2 regions of the Nocardioides sp. B129/18 genome follow, and region 2 is predicted to be linked to the other one. Evidence: predicted binding sites of a transcription regulator. Region 2 holds the regulator's gene; the other holds the start of a gene.
What was found. Region 2 encodes HrcA, which represses chaperone genes, less so after heat shock. Its sites were predicted from a motif close to TTGGCACTCGNNNNNNNCGAGTGCCAA; they were not measured.
Positions count from the first base shown of each region.

Region 1 (6,837 bases), on a different contig from region 2:
TGGTTGTCGGCGCGGGTGGTGAGCAGGATCTCCTCCGCGCCGAGCCCGGCGGCCAGACGGGCGGCGTCCATGAGCAGGCGGGTGCCGATGCCGCGGCGCTGCCAGGCGGGGTCGACGCGCAGCGTCACCGGGCGCACGCCGGGCTCCTCCCCGGCCGGCTCGACGGTGGCCAGGGCCACCACGACGCCGTCGAACACCGCCGAGACCGACGGTCCGTCGACGACGTGCTCGGGCACCACGCCCGTGCCCATCCGACGTCCGGTCGGAGTGGCCACGACCGTGGCCGCGCTGACGCCGGCGGCGGCGGTGCGCTGCAGGACGTCGGAGACGAGGTCGGCCATCGCGGCGCCGCGGGCGCGCTCGGTGTCGGTGAACGGCGTCGAACGGCGCACCTGCACCTGCACGTCGCCGACCGTCATCTCGAGGAGGTCCTGGGGCGCGCCCTCCCCCGGCGAGGGCTCGGACTCGGCGTCGAAGAGCCGCGCGACGACCTCGGGGAAGGAGGCCGGCTGCGCGATGATCGCGCGGGCCGCCTGCACGTAGCGCGTCGGCTGGTCGAGCAGGGCGCCCTCGTCGGAGGGCTGGGCGACGACGCAGGCCCAGCCGGAGCCCTCGACGAGCCCGCGGATGCGCTCCTGGTCCCAGTCGTCCGGGGTGGCCATGACGACCTCGTCGGTCACCGCGTCCGCGCCGGGGAAGATCTGCAGCCCGGCGATGTCGACGCCGGCCTCGGCGCAGCGCTGGGCCAGGGCCGCGAGCGCGCCGGGCCGGTCGGGAAGGGTGGTCCGCACGCGCCAGAGCATGGGCTCACGGTCGCCGCGCGGTGTTGCGCGTCGTGGTCGGCGGTGTTTCGCCGGTGCTAACAGATCCGGCTCGGGGGCCGGGTCATCTCCGGGTCAGCTCCGGGTCAGCTCCGGGTCAGCTCCGGATCAGAGCCGGTCGGCGAGGCGGCGGGCCGCGATCTGCAGGACGTCCCAGGTGGTGGCGAAGGGCGGGGCGTAGGAGAGGTCCATGCCGGCGAGGTCGTCGACGGTGGCGCCCATCCACAGCGCGACGGCCGCGGCGTCGATGCGCTTGGCCGCTCCGTCGCCGCCGGCGATCTGGACGCCGAGGAGGCGGCGGGTGACGGCGTCGGCGAGCACCCAGACGGCGGCCGGCTGCGCGTCGGGGAGGTAGCCGCTGATGGTGGTGCCCTCGGTGAGCAGCGACGCCGGCGTGAACCCGGCCTCGCGGGCCTCGGCCTCGCCCAGCCCGGTGCGCGAGACCTCCAGGTGGTGCTCGCCGACGGCGAAGCGGGTGATCGCGGTGCCGAGCGCGCCGCCGAAGCGGGCGGTCCCGCCGTCGGCGGCCGGGACGACGTTCGTGCCGACCACGCGACCCTGCTTGTTGGCGTGGGTGCCCAGCGGCAGGAAGACCCGCCGCCCGAGGAGCCGGTGGGCGACGGTGGAGCAGTCGCCGGCGGTCCACACGTGGGGCGCGAGACGGCCGGTGTCGTCGGGCTCCCACGCGTCCGAGGCGCCGCGCGGGAGGGTGCCGCCGACGACCTCGAGGTCGGTGCGCGGGACGACGCCGGCGGCCAGGACCACCAGGTCGACCTCGGTGCGGGCGCGCGCGGAGGCGATGGCCCGCACGGCGCCGGCGCCGTCGACCTCGAGGGACTCCACGCGGCTGCCCTCGACGACCTCGACCCCGGCGTCCTCGAGGGTGGTGCGCATGCGCTCGCGCACCGGCTCCTCGAAGCCCGGCATCAGCTCCTCGGCGGCGTGCACGGTGACCTGGCAGCCGCGACGCAGCAGCGCCTCGGCCATCTCGACGCCGATGTACCCGGCGCCGACCACGGCCGCACGCGGCGGTCGACCGTCGGCGAGCGCGGCGTCGAGGAGATGACGCCAGCGGGCGCCGTCGTCGAGGGTCTTCAGGGGCAGGACGCCCGGCACGAGCGCGCCGTCGGCGGCGCGCGCCCACGCGGGGACGCGGGGCTCGGCGCCGGTGGCCAGCACCAGCTCGTCGTAGGGCAGCTCGCTCTCGACGCCGGCCGCGTCGCGGGCACGCACCACCCGGCGCTCGAGGTCGACGCCGACGCCGGTGACGCCGGTGCGCAGGTCGATGCCGGCCGCGCGATGGGCCTCGGGGTCGCGGGCGACGAGGTCGTCGCCGGACCCGACGTCGCCGGCCACCCAGTAGGGCAGGCCGCAGGCGGAGTAGGAGGTGTGCTGCGTGCTCTCGAGGGCGACGATCTCGACGCCGACCTCGCGCGCCCTCGCCGTGCGGAGCAGCTGGTGGGCGGCGCTCATGCCGGCGGCGTCGGCCCCGATCACGACGACGCGGACAGGGTCTCCCGAGGCGCTCATGACCTCACGCTAGCCAGCGGTCGTCGCGACCAGCCCATCCGGGCGGGGACGGCCGACGCCCCCGCCCCGGCGGACCGGGACGGGGGCGTCAGGTGGAGCAGGTCGATCAGCGACCGATCAGCGGGAGATCAGTGGCCGTGACCGTGGCCGTGACCGGCCGCGGCGGGCTCCTCCTCCTCGGGCTTGTCCACCACCAGGGTCTCGGTGGTGAGCAGCATCGCCGCGATGGAGGTGGCGTTGATCAGCGCCGACCGGGTGACCTTGACGGGGTCGAGGACGCCCTGGGCGACGAGGTCGCCGTACTCGCCGGTGGCGGCGTTGTAGCCCTGGCCGACGCCGAGCTCGCGCACCTTGGAGGTGACGACGTAGCCGTTCTCGCCGCCGTTCTCGGCGATCCAGCGCAGCGGCTCGTCGGCGGACTTGCGCACGATGCGCACGCCGGCAGCCTCGTCACCGGTGAGGCCGAGCTCGTCCTCGAGCACGGAGACCGCGTGGATGAGCGCGGAGCCGCCGCCGGGGACGATGCCCTCCTCGATCGCGGCGCGCGTCGCGGAGACGGCGTCCTCGATGCGGTGCTTCTTTTCCTTCAGCTCCACCTCGGTGGCGGCGCCGACCTTGATGACGCAGACGCCGCCGGCCAGCTTGGCCAGGCGCTCCTGCAGCTTCTCGCGGTCCCAGTCGGAGTCGGTGGACTCGATCTCGGCCTTGATCTGGGCGACGCGGCCCTCGACGGCGGCGGGGTCGCCCGCGCCCTCGACGATGGTGGTGTCGTCCTTGGTGATCACGACGCGGCGGGCCTGGCCCAGCACCTCGAGGCCGACCTGGTCGAGCTTGAGGCCGACCTCGGGGGCGACGACGGTGCCGCCGGTGAGGGTCGCGATGTCCTGCATCATCGCCTTGCGGCGGTCGCCGAAGGCGGGGCTCTTCACCGCGACGGCGTTGAAGGTGCCGCGGATCTTGTTGACGACCAGCGTCGAGAGCGCCTCGCCGTCGACGTCCTCGGCGAGGATGAACAGCGGCTTGCCGGACTGGATGACCTTCTCCAGCAGCGGGAGCAGCTCGGCGACGGCCGAGATCTTCCCCTGGTGCAGCAGGATGTAGGGGTCGTCGAGGACGGCCTCCATCCGCTCGGGGTCGGTCACGAAGTACTGGCTGAGGTAGCCCTTGTCGAACTGCATGCCCTCGGTGAAGTCGAGCTCGGTGCCCATGGTGTTGGACTCCTCGACGGTGATGACGCCGTCCTTGCCGACCTTGTCGAACGCCTGCGAGAGCAGCGAGCCGATGTGGGCGTCGCGGCTGGAGATCGTGGCGACGGACGCCATGTCCTCGACCGAGTCGACCTCGCGGGCGGCGGAGCGCAGGGCCTCGCCGACGGCGGCGGCCGCGGCGTCCATGCCTCGCTTGAGACCCATCGGGTTGGCGCCGGCCGCGACGGCGCGCAGGCCCTCGTGGACCATCGCCTGGGCGAGCACGGTGGCGGTGGTGGTGCCGTCGCCGGCGACGTCGTTGGTCTTGGTGGCGACCTCCTTGGTGAGCTGCGCACCGAGGTTCTCGAAGGGGTCGTCGAGCTCGATCTCACGGGCGACGGTGACGCCGTCGTTGGTGATGGTCGGCGCGCCCCACTTCTTGTCGAGGACGACGTAGCGGCCCTTGGGGCCGAGGGTGACCTTGACGGCGTTCGCGAGCGCGTCGACGCCGCGCTCGAGCGCGCGCCGCGCGTTCTCGTCGAACTCCAGGATCTTGGGCATCTGGCTTCTCTCCTAGCTGGGAACGGGTGCGCCCGGGCCGCGTGGTCGCGGCCCGGGCGGAGACCGGCGGATCGAGCCGGCGGGGCCGGCTCGATCACGGGGTCAGGTCAGGAGACCACCGCGAGGACGTCGCGGGCGGACAGGATGAGGTACTCCTGGCCGGCGTACTTGACCTCGGTGCCGCCGTACTTGGAGTAGATGACCTTGTCGCCGAGGGCGACGTCGAGCGGCACGCGGTTGCCGTTGTCGTCGATGCGACCCGGACCCAGGGCGACGACCTCGCCCTCCTGCGGCTTCTCCTTGGCGGTGTCCGGGATGACCAGGCCGGACGCCGTGGTCTGCTCGGCCTCGAGAGGCTTGACGACGATGCGGTCCTCGAGCGGCTTGATGTTGACCGACACTTAGATCGACCTCTGCTTTCGCGATGTCAGTGAGTGGTGGAACGACGTCTGGTGCCTGCTGAGTGCCGGGACGCCGTCGCGGGGGTCGCACCGGATCGGCAGGCGCTGGCACACTCACGGGGAGAGTGCCAGTCAGAAACTAGCACTCACCCCCACTGAGTGCCAGAGCGCCCCCGATCGGTCGGACCGGCCGGCGCCGCGCAGATGACGACGGGGCGTCTGGGAGGATCCCCGGCGTGGACCTCGACGCCTTCCGCTGGCTGCTCACCGACGACGGCGCCGCCCTGCTCGAGCGCGCGGCCGACCTGGCCGACCAGCCGCCGCTGCGCGTCCAGACCGAGCTGCGGCGTCACGCCGACCCCGCGCACGTCGCCGCCGCGCTGACCCAGCTCGAGCTCCGCGGCCGCGCCGAGGCGAAGTTCGGCGAGCGCGCCGCCCGGCTCTGGTTCACCCCCGACGGCCTCGAGCAGGCCACGCGTCGCCGCGTCGCCGCGCACCGTGCCGCCCGCCTGCATGCCTTCGAGGCGCGCACCGTCCTCGACCTCGGCTGCGGCATCGGCGGCGACCTCATGGCGACCGCCGAGGCCGGCGTCGTCGCGGCCGGCGTCGACCTCGACCCGCTGCGCGTCGAGGTGGCCCGCGCGAACCTCGCCGCCCTCGGCCTGCCCGGCGCCGTGCAGGTGGCTGACGCGACCGAGATCGACCCCTCGCCCTTCGACGTCGTCTTCGTCGACCCCGCCCGGCGCGGCGCCCGCGGCCGCACCTTCGACCCCGACGACTGGACGCCGCCCTGGTCGCTGGTGCTCGGCCTGCTGCAGCGCGACGCCTGCGCGAAGGTGGCCCCCGGCATCCCCCACGAGCTGGTGCCCGAGGGCGTCGAGGCCGAGTGGGTCAGCGACGCCGGCGAGGTCAAGGAGGCCGCCCTGTGGTCGGGCCGGCTGGCCACGACCGCCCGACGCGCCACCGTCATCGGCGCCCACGGCCTGGCCACGCTCACCGACGAGGACGACCCCGGCGCGCCCGTCCTGCCGCTGGGCCGCTACCTCCACGAGCCCGACGGCGCCGTCATCCGCGCCGGCCTGGTCACCGCCGTGGCCGCGCGCCTGGACGGCGGGCTGCTCGACGAGCACATCGCCTACGTCACCACCGACTCCCCCGAGCCGACGCCGTACTCGCGCGCCTACGAGGTGCTCGAGACGCTCCCCTACCGCGAGAAGCAGCTGCGCGCGGCGCTGCGCGAGCGCGGCGTCGGGCGGCTGACGATCAAGAAGCGCGGCGTCGCGGTGGTGCCCGAGCAGCTGCGTCGCAGCCTCGACCTGCACGGCGACGCCGAGGCCACGATCGTGCTCACGCGGGTCGCCGGCGAGGGCACCTGCCTGCTGGTGCGGCCGCTCTGATCAGACCCCTGGCTGTCCCACAGCCCGGCCACAGCCCGCGGTCGCAGGATCGTCTCGTCAGTCAGCACCACCCCCGGACGGCACCGCCGTCCCGAGACGTCCGAGAGCCCGTCATGACCATCGCGATCCACCGCCGTCCCCCGGCGTCGTCGCCCGCCCAGGAGCCCGTCCACGCGCCCGTGCGGCGCATCCGGGTCCGGCGGCGCCTGGGGCACCGCGCGGTGGTCGTCGAGGTCGACGTGCCCGGGCGAGGCGGAGTCGTCCGGGTGGTGGTGCTGCGCCACGGCGAGGTGCTCGCCGAGCACGCGTGGGACGGCGTCCCCGCCGGACGCCGCGTGCTGCGGGTGCGGCTGCCGCGTGCGGTGCTGGCCGGACCCGCCGTCGTGGCCCTCGACCTGCCCGCGCCCGCGGAGCCGCTCGTCCACCGGCTGTTCCTGCCCGCGCGCTGAGGCGTCCGCCTCCCGCGGGTCAGCGGCTGGTCAGCGGTTCCGGCGCGCGACCTCGCGGGCCAGGATGCCGAGCGTCGCCTTGAGGTGCTGGGCGCTGAGGACCGGGAAGATCGACCGCCACTCCTCGCGCGCCTGCGACCAGTCGTAGACGCTGGTGACGCGTGTGCGCGGCGAGCCGTCCTCGGCGGGCTCGATCGCCTCGAGCCGGTAGCCGTAGGTGTGCCCGATCTGGGGCCGGATGCGACCGAGGATCGTCCAGGCGATGGACCGCTCGGGCTCGAGCTCGGTGATCGTGACGGTGACGTCGTACTCGCCCATCTCGGGGATGTCGCCGAGCGCCTCGCGGTCCATGTGGACGACGAAGGTGTCGCCCACCGCCGTCACGCGCTCCCCCGTCGCCGACTGGAGCATCCCCGAGGAGTCGACGTCGACGTGGCCCTGCGGGTCGGTGAGGACCTCGAACACCTCCGCCGGCGTCGCCGCGATGACGC
Region 1 is NZ_JBUZJI010000009.1:67,580-74,416, reverse strand. It holds gene ACZDWJ_RS08925 (GNAT family N-acetyltransferase) at 1-791, opposite strand, end outside; gene ACZDWJ_RS08920 (FAD-dependent oxidoreductase) at 930-2,351, opposite strand; gene groL (chaperonin GroEL) at 2,480-4,099, opposite strand; gene groES (co-chaperone GroES) at 4,207-4,500, opposite strand; gene ACZDWJ_RS08905 (class I SAM-dependent methyltransferase) at 4,737-5,897, shown strand; gene ACZDWJ_RS08900 (hypothetical protein) at 6,011-6,346, shown strand; gene ACZDWJ_RS08895 (SRPBCC family protein) at 6,377-6,837, opposite strand, start outside.
Region 1: groES (co-chaperone GroES) is a predicted target of HrcA. The motif match lies at 4,640-4,666, and genes of this name have one in related genera.

Region 2 (6,837 bases):
GCAGTCGCTGGTCTACACGCTGCAGGGCAGCGCGCGGAAGCGGCTGCCGGTCGAGGTGCGCGTCGAGGGCAGCGACGAGGCCGACTTCCTCTTCGGCTACGACACCGCCGGCGGCGTGAAGGCCGCCGACCAGCTCACGACGCTCTCCCCCGTCAGCATCACGACGCCCGAGACCGGCGCCGTCGTCACCGGCGGCAGCCTGAAGGCCTCCGGCGTCGCGAACAGCCCCGAGGGCAACGTGCCCTGGACCGTCACCGACGCCGGCGGGAGGACCGTCCTCGACGGCTTCGCCACCGCCGACGGCGCCATGGACGCGCTCTACCCGTGGGCCACCACCGTCGACGTGTCGTCGCTGGCGCCGGGCGCCTACACGTTCACCGCACGCACCGACGACGCCGAGAGCGCCGCGAAGAACGCCTCGGACTCCCGGACGTTCACCGTCCGCTGACGGCCGGCGACCCGGGCGGCCCGGGCGGTCCGCTCACAACCAGCGGTCGGTGCGGGCCAGCAGCGCCGCCGCGGCCGCGACGCCGGCCGTGGAGGTGCGCAGCACCTCGGCGCCCAGCCGGACGCTGCGCGCCCCCGCGGCGGTGAGGGCGGCGAGCTCGTCGTCGGGGATGCCGCCCTCGGGCCCGACGACCAGCACGACGCGGCCGGCGGCCGGCACGGGGCAGGACGCGAGCGCGGCCTCGGCGTCCTCGTGCAGGACGAGGGCGAGATCGGCGTCGGCGATGAGGGCGACGACGTCGGCCGTGGCGGCGAGCGGGTCGACCTCGGGACGCCAGACCCGGCGCGCCTGCTTGGCGGCCTCCCGGGCCGTGGCGCTCCAGCGGGCATGACCCTTCTGCGCGCGCTCGCCCTTCCAGACCGCCACCGAGCGCGAGGCCGCCCAGGGGACGATCCGGGCGACGCCGATCTCGGTGAGCACCTCGACCGCGAGCTCGCCGCGGTCGCCCTTCGGCAGCGCCTGGACGACGACGAGCGCCGGCTGCGGCTCGGGCACCCGCTCGACGTCGAGCAGCGTCACCGCGAAGAGCCGCTTGCCGGTCTCGACGACCTCGCCGCGACCGCTGGTGCCGCGCCCGTCGGTGAGCACGACCTGCTCGCCGACGCGCAGGCGTCGCACGGCGACGGCGTGGTGCGCCTCGTCGCCGTCGACCTCGACGCGGTGGCCGGGCTCGGCGCCCGAGAGATCGGGGACGAGATGGACGGGCAGGCTCATCGCGCGATCCTCCGCCAGCGGTCCACGAGGTCGGGCTCAGTGCTGGTTGAAGGCGTCGCGCAGACGCCCGAACACCGACTTGTGGCTGCCCGGACGCACCTGGCCGTCGGGCGCCTCCTCGCCGCGGATGGCCGCGAGCTCGCGCAGCAGCTCCTCCTGGCGAGGGTCGAGGCGGGTGGGCGTCTCGACGGCGACGGTGACGATGAGGTCGCCCCGGCCGCCGCGCAGCGAGGGGACGCCGCGCCCGCGCAGCACCTGCTGGTGGCCCGACTGGGTGCCGGGGCGGATGTCGAGCTCGAAGTCGGTCTCGAGCTCGGTGGGCGCCTCGGGGTCGGCGACGACGTCGGCCTCGAGCGTCGGCAGCGTCAGCACGGTGCCGAGCGCGGCGGCGGTCATCGGGACGGTGACGGTGCAGTGGAGGTCGTTGCCGCTGCGGGTGAAGACCTCGTGGTCGGCCACGTGGACCTCGACGTAGAGGTCGCCGGCGGGGCCGCCGCCGGGGCCGACCTCGCCCTGCTCGCTGAGCTGCACCCGGGTGCCGGTGTCGACGCCCGCGGGGATCTTGACGGTGAGGGCGCGACGCGAGCGGACGCGACCGTCGCCGCCGCACTCGCGGCAGGGGTCGGGGATGAGGCTGCCGAACCCGCGGCACGCGGCGCAGGGCCGCAGGGTGCGGATCTCGCCGAGGAAGCTGCGCTGCACGTGGGCGACCTCGCCCTGGCCGCGGCAGGTCTCGCAGGTGACCGGGGTGGTGCCGGCCGCGGCGCCCTGGCCCTGACAGGTCGAGCAGACGACGGCGGTGTCGACGGTGAGCTCGCGAGCCACGCCGAAGGCGGCCTCGGCGAGGGTGACCTCGAGCCGGATCAGCGCATCCTGTCCTCGACGAACGCGCGGACGCGGACCACGACCCTGGCCAGCCGCCGCGCCACCTCCGCCGAAGAAGGCGTCCATGATGTCGGTGAAGGAAAACCCGGCACCCTGGCCGAAGCCTCCTGCTCCCCCGCCGAACGGGTCGCCGCCGCGGTCGTAGGCCGCGCGCTTCTGGGGGTCGGAGAGCACCTCGTAGGCGGCGGTGACCTCCTTGAACCGGTCCTGGGCGTCCGGGTCGGGGTTGACGTCGGGGTGCAGCTGGCGCGCGAGCTTGCGGTAGGCCTTCTTGAGCGCGTCGGCGTCGGCGTCGCGGGAGACCCCGAGGAGGTCGTACAGGTCCTGGCTCACCAATGGTCCTTCGCTTGGGTCGGGGACGGGCTGGTCTGGCGGAGTCGGTCGGGTGGGGTGGGGGTGGACGAGGGCCGGGCTCAGGCCTCGTCGAGGATGCGGGAGACGTAGCGGGCCACCGCGCGCACCGCGGCGATGGTGCCGGGGTAGTCCATGCGCGTGGGCCCGACGATGCCGAGGGTGGCCAGGCTGTCGGCCGGCGGGCCGTAGCCGGTGGAGACCACGCTGGTGGAGGCCAGCTGCTCGTAGGGGCCCTCGGTGCCGATGCGGACGGTGACGGCGCCGCCGGTGCTGGCCTCGCCGAGCAGCTTGAGCAGCACGACGTGCTCCTCGAGCGCCTCGAGGAGCGGGCGGACCGCGGAGTCGAAGGAGTCGCCGTAGCGGGCGAGGTTGGCCGCGCCGCCCACGGCGATGCGGGCATCGGAGCGGTGGTCGCTCATGGCCTCGACGAGGGTCTCGACGACGGTGGGCGCGGGGTCGTCGCGGTCCGGCTCGTCGGCGAGGGTGGCGGTGAGGGCCGCGGCGGCGTCGGCGATGGTCTCGCCGACCGCGGCGAGCAGCACCCGCGAGCGCAGGGCGGCCAGAGCCTCCTCGGAGATCTCCGAGGGCAGCTCGACGACGCGCTGCTCGACGCGGCCGGTGCTCAGGATCAGGACGGTCAGCAGCCGGGCCGGCGTCAGCGCGACGAGCTCGACGTGGCGCACCGTGGAGCGCGAGAGCGTCGGGTACTGGACGATCGCGACCTGGCGGGTCAGCTGGCTGAGCAGGCGCACCGAGCGCTGGACGACGTCGTCGAGGTCGACCGCGCCGTCGAGGAAGGTGGAGATCGCCTTGCGCTCGGCGGTGCTGAGCGGCTTGACGGTGGTGAGGCGGTCGACGAAGAGCCGGTAGCCCTTGTCGGTGGGCACGCGGCCGGCGCTGGTGTGGGGCTGGGCGATGAGGCCCTCCTCCTCCAGCACGGCCATGTCGTTGCGGACGGTGGCCGAGGAGACGCCGAGGGCGTGCCGCTCGACGAGCGCCTTGGAGCCCACGGGCTCCTCGGTGGCGACGTAGTCCTCGACGATGGCGCGCAGCACGGCGAGCCGACGGTCCTCCTGCACGGGTCGCCTCCTCGCGGCCGGGGGTGGGGCTGGGTGATGCCGGGGTGGGGCGGACGCGCCGCGCTGGCACTCCCGCGTTCCGAGTGCCAAGCCTACTCCGCGACGAGGAGCCGGTGGGGATGGACCCGCAGGCGGTGGAGGCTTTAGGTTAGGCTTGCCTTACTCAATCGGAGGAGCCGCCATGATCCCCCTCGCCACCCCCGTCCCGTGCGACGACGCCACGCTCGCCCGCAGCATCCTGGCCTGCCCCGCGAACGCCCAGCTCGCGGTCGAGGACGCCGAGCACCTCGACCTCTCGCGCGTCGTGCTCTGCGACGTCGACGGCGTCGCGACCTTCGGCTGCCCGGCCGACTCCTCCCTCGCCGAGGCGGCCGCCGCCGGCCGCGGCGCCGTGCTCACCACCACCAGCGGGCTGCCCGGCCACCCCGGCACGCTCACCGTGCTCGGGCGGCTGGAGACCGTGCGCGTCGAGCACTGCCCCTGCCCGTGCTCGGAGGGCGAGCGGCACGTCGTGCGCCTGGTCGCGCGGCACGTCAGCCTCCAGGCCGGCCAGGGCCCGCGCCGCCTGGTGCGCGCGGAGCGGTTCACCGACCCCGCGCTCGCGCTCAACCCCGGCCATCTCGCCCGCACCGCCCACCACGCCAACCACCACCACGCGGAGCTGCTGCGCGAGACCGTCGCCGCGGCCACCGGCGTCGCCGCCGGCAGCGTGATCAGCGCGGAGATCACCGGGCTGACCGCGTCGGGGGTCGAGATCGCCTGGGTCGACGCCGACGGCGCGCACCGCCGCGGACTGGCCTTCCCCCGCGCGGCCGTCGGCACCGACGACCTCGCGATCCTCCTGCGCGACCTCCTCCACGCCGCCGCCCGCTGACCGCGCTCCCGGTGGTCGTAGGGTCGGGGCCGTGGAGCTGCGCGAGATCGCCGACCGGGTCTGGGTGGCCCGCGAGCCCTGGTACGACGTCAGCCTGAGCGTCATCGGCGGCGAGGGCGGCGTCGCGGTGGTCGACACCCACGCCTCCGCCGCCGCCGGACGTGTGCTGCGCGACGCCGTCCGCGCGCTCGGCGCGGGCCCGGTGCTCGCCGTCGTCAACACCCACGAGCACTTCGACCACGTCTTCGGCAACGTCGCCTTCCGCGAGGACGACCCCGCCGTGCCGATCCACGCCCACGAGCAGGCCGTCGAGGCGCTCGAGGCGCTGGTCGGACGCGAGCTCGGCCCCGACGACCTCGCCGGCGACCCCCGTCGCGAGGAGGTGGTGACCACCCCCGTCGTCGCGCCGGACCACCCGTTCTCCTCCGCTCGCGTGCTCGACCTCGGCGGACGGCTCGTCGAGCTGGTGCACCCCGGCCGCGGCCACACCGCGGGCGACCTCGTCGTCCGGGTGCCCGACGCCGACGTGCTGCTGGCCGGCGACCTCGTGGAGGAGTCCGGCCCGCCGGCCTACGGCGCCGACAGCCACCCCATGGACTGGCCGCTCACCCTCGACATCGTGCTGGGCCTGACCACCGCGGCCACCGTCGTCGTGCCCGGCCACGGCGCGATCGTCGACCGCGACCACGTCGAGGAGCAGCGCGCGCACATCGGCATCGTCGCCGAGACGATCCGCGACCTCGCCGAGCGCGGCGTCCCGCTCGAGCAGGCCCTGGACGTGGCCGAGTGGCCGTTCCCGCGGGAGTCGCTGCGCCACGCGCTCGCCCGCGGCTACGCCCAGCTGCCCCTCGCGCAGCGGCGCCTGCCGCTCCTCTGAGGCCCGCCCACCCGCTGGCCGACCCGCTGGCCCACCCGCTGGCCCACCCGCTGGCCCACCCGCTGGGGCGGTGCTCCGGGGAGCTCGGCGAGGGAGCGTGGAGCCATGAGCGAGCACCCGCACCACGCCCACGCCGACATCACCGACGACGAGCTTCCGCCCGACCTGGTGCCGGGCGAGGACAACCCGCTCGCCCGGCCGCTGGAGGACGGCGAGACCGCGGGCGACCTGCTCCACGACGGCAAGCACGCCGCCGAGGACGAGGCCCGCGACGGTCACGGCGACGGGGATCACCCGGCCGGCGCCTGACCGCGGCGCGTCGCACCGGGGCTGCGGGGCCGCCGGTGCCTAGCCTGCTGCGGTGAGCGACCGATACGGATCCGACGTCCTCAGCGGCGACTGGCGCGCCCCCAAGCGCGGCCGCGCCGTGGAGCACCCCGCCGACAAGGGCCTGGTCGTCGAGGAGGTCACCACCGACTGGTGCGGCGAGATCGTCGCCGTCGACCGCGACCTGCACACCGTGACGCTGGAGGACCGCCGCCAGCGACGCCGCACCTTCCCGCTCGGCGCCGGCTTCCTGCTGGAGGGGCGCCCGGTCATCCTCACCGCTCCCCTGCGCGCCGCCGCCCCCGCGGCGCCCGCGCGCACCGCGTCCGGCTCGATCGCGGTGCCGAACGCGCCGGCCCGCGTCGCGCGGGCCAGTCGGATCTTCGTCGAGGGCCGCCACGACGCCGAGCTCGTCGAGAAGGTGTGGGGTGACGACCTGCGCATCGAGGGCGTGGTCGTGGAGTACCTCGGCGGCGTCGACGACCTCGCCGACCACCTGCGGGACTTCCGGCCCGGACCGCAGCGCCGCGTCGGCGTGCTCGTCGACCACCTCGTGCCCGGCTCGAAGGAGAGCCGGATCGCGCAGGGCATCGCGCGCTCGGCGGTCGGCCAGCACGTGCTCATCGTCGGCCACCCGTTCATCGACATCTGGGAGGCCGTGAAGCCCGAGCGGCTCGGCCTGCAGGCCTGGCCCCGCATCCCGCGCAACGTGGAGTGGAAGCACGGCGTGTGCCAGCACCTGGGCTGGCCGCACCGCGATCAGGCCGACATCGCCCGCGCCTGGAAGCACATCCTGGGCCGCGTCGGCTCCTTCGCCGATCTCGACCCGGCCCTGCTGGGCCGGGTCGAGGAGCTCATCGACTTCGTGACGGCGCCCTGACGCGGGCGGATCCGAGGATCAGGTGCCGGGGCGGAGCGGCAGGCCCTGGGCGTCGCGGGTGTCGTCGTTGACCAGCATCATGATGCCGTCGATGAACGGCCACAGGCTGCCGATGCCGCATGTGAGGATCGTGACGACCAGCTGCCACACGCCGGTCTTGGTGTCGCCGATGTAGAGCCGGCCGATGCCCAGCGGGATGAGCAGCTGGAGCAGCGCGGCGATGATCTTCGACTTCTCCGAGTACGGCAGGCCGGTGCGCGGGTGGACGCCGTACGGCGCGCCCGGCGGGGCGTAGCCGCCACCCGGGACGCCCGCCGCCGGCGGCGCCCAGCCGCCGTT
Region 2 is NZ_JBUZJI010000003.1:70,299-77,135, reverse strand. It holds gene ACZDWJ_RS03170 (Gmad2 immunoglobulin-like domain-containing protein) at 1-448, shown strand, start outside; gene ACZDWJ_RS03165 (16S rRNA (uracil(1498)-N(3))-methyltransferase) at 482-1,222, opposite strand; gene dnaJ (molecular chaperone DnaJ) at 1,259-2,440, opposite strand; gene hrcA (heat-inducible transcriptional repressor HrcA) at 2,521-3,540, opposite strand; gene ACZDWJ_RS03150 (hypothetical protein) at 3,722-4,414, shown strand; gene ACZDWJ_RS03145 (MBL fold metallo-hydrolase) at 4,446-5,291, shown strand; gene ACZDWJ_RS03140 (hypothetical protein) at 5,397-5,600, shown strand; gene ACZDWJ_RS03135 (DUF3097 domain-containing protein) at 5,653-6,498, shown strand; gene ACZDWJ_RS03130 (TM2 domain-containing protein) at 6,517-6,837, opposite strand, start outside.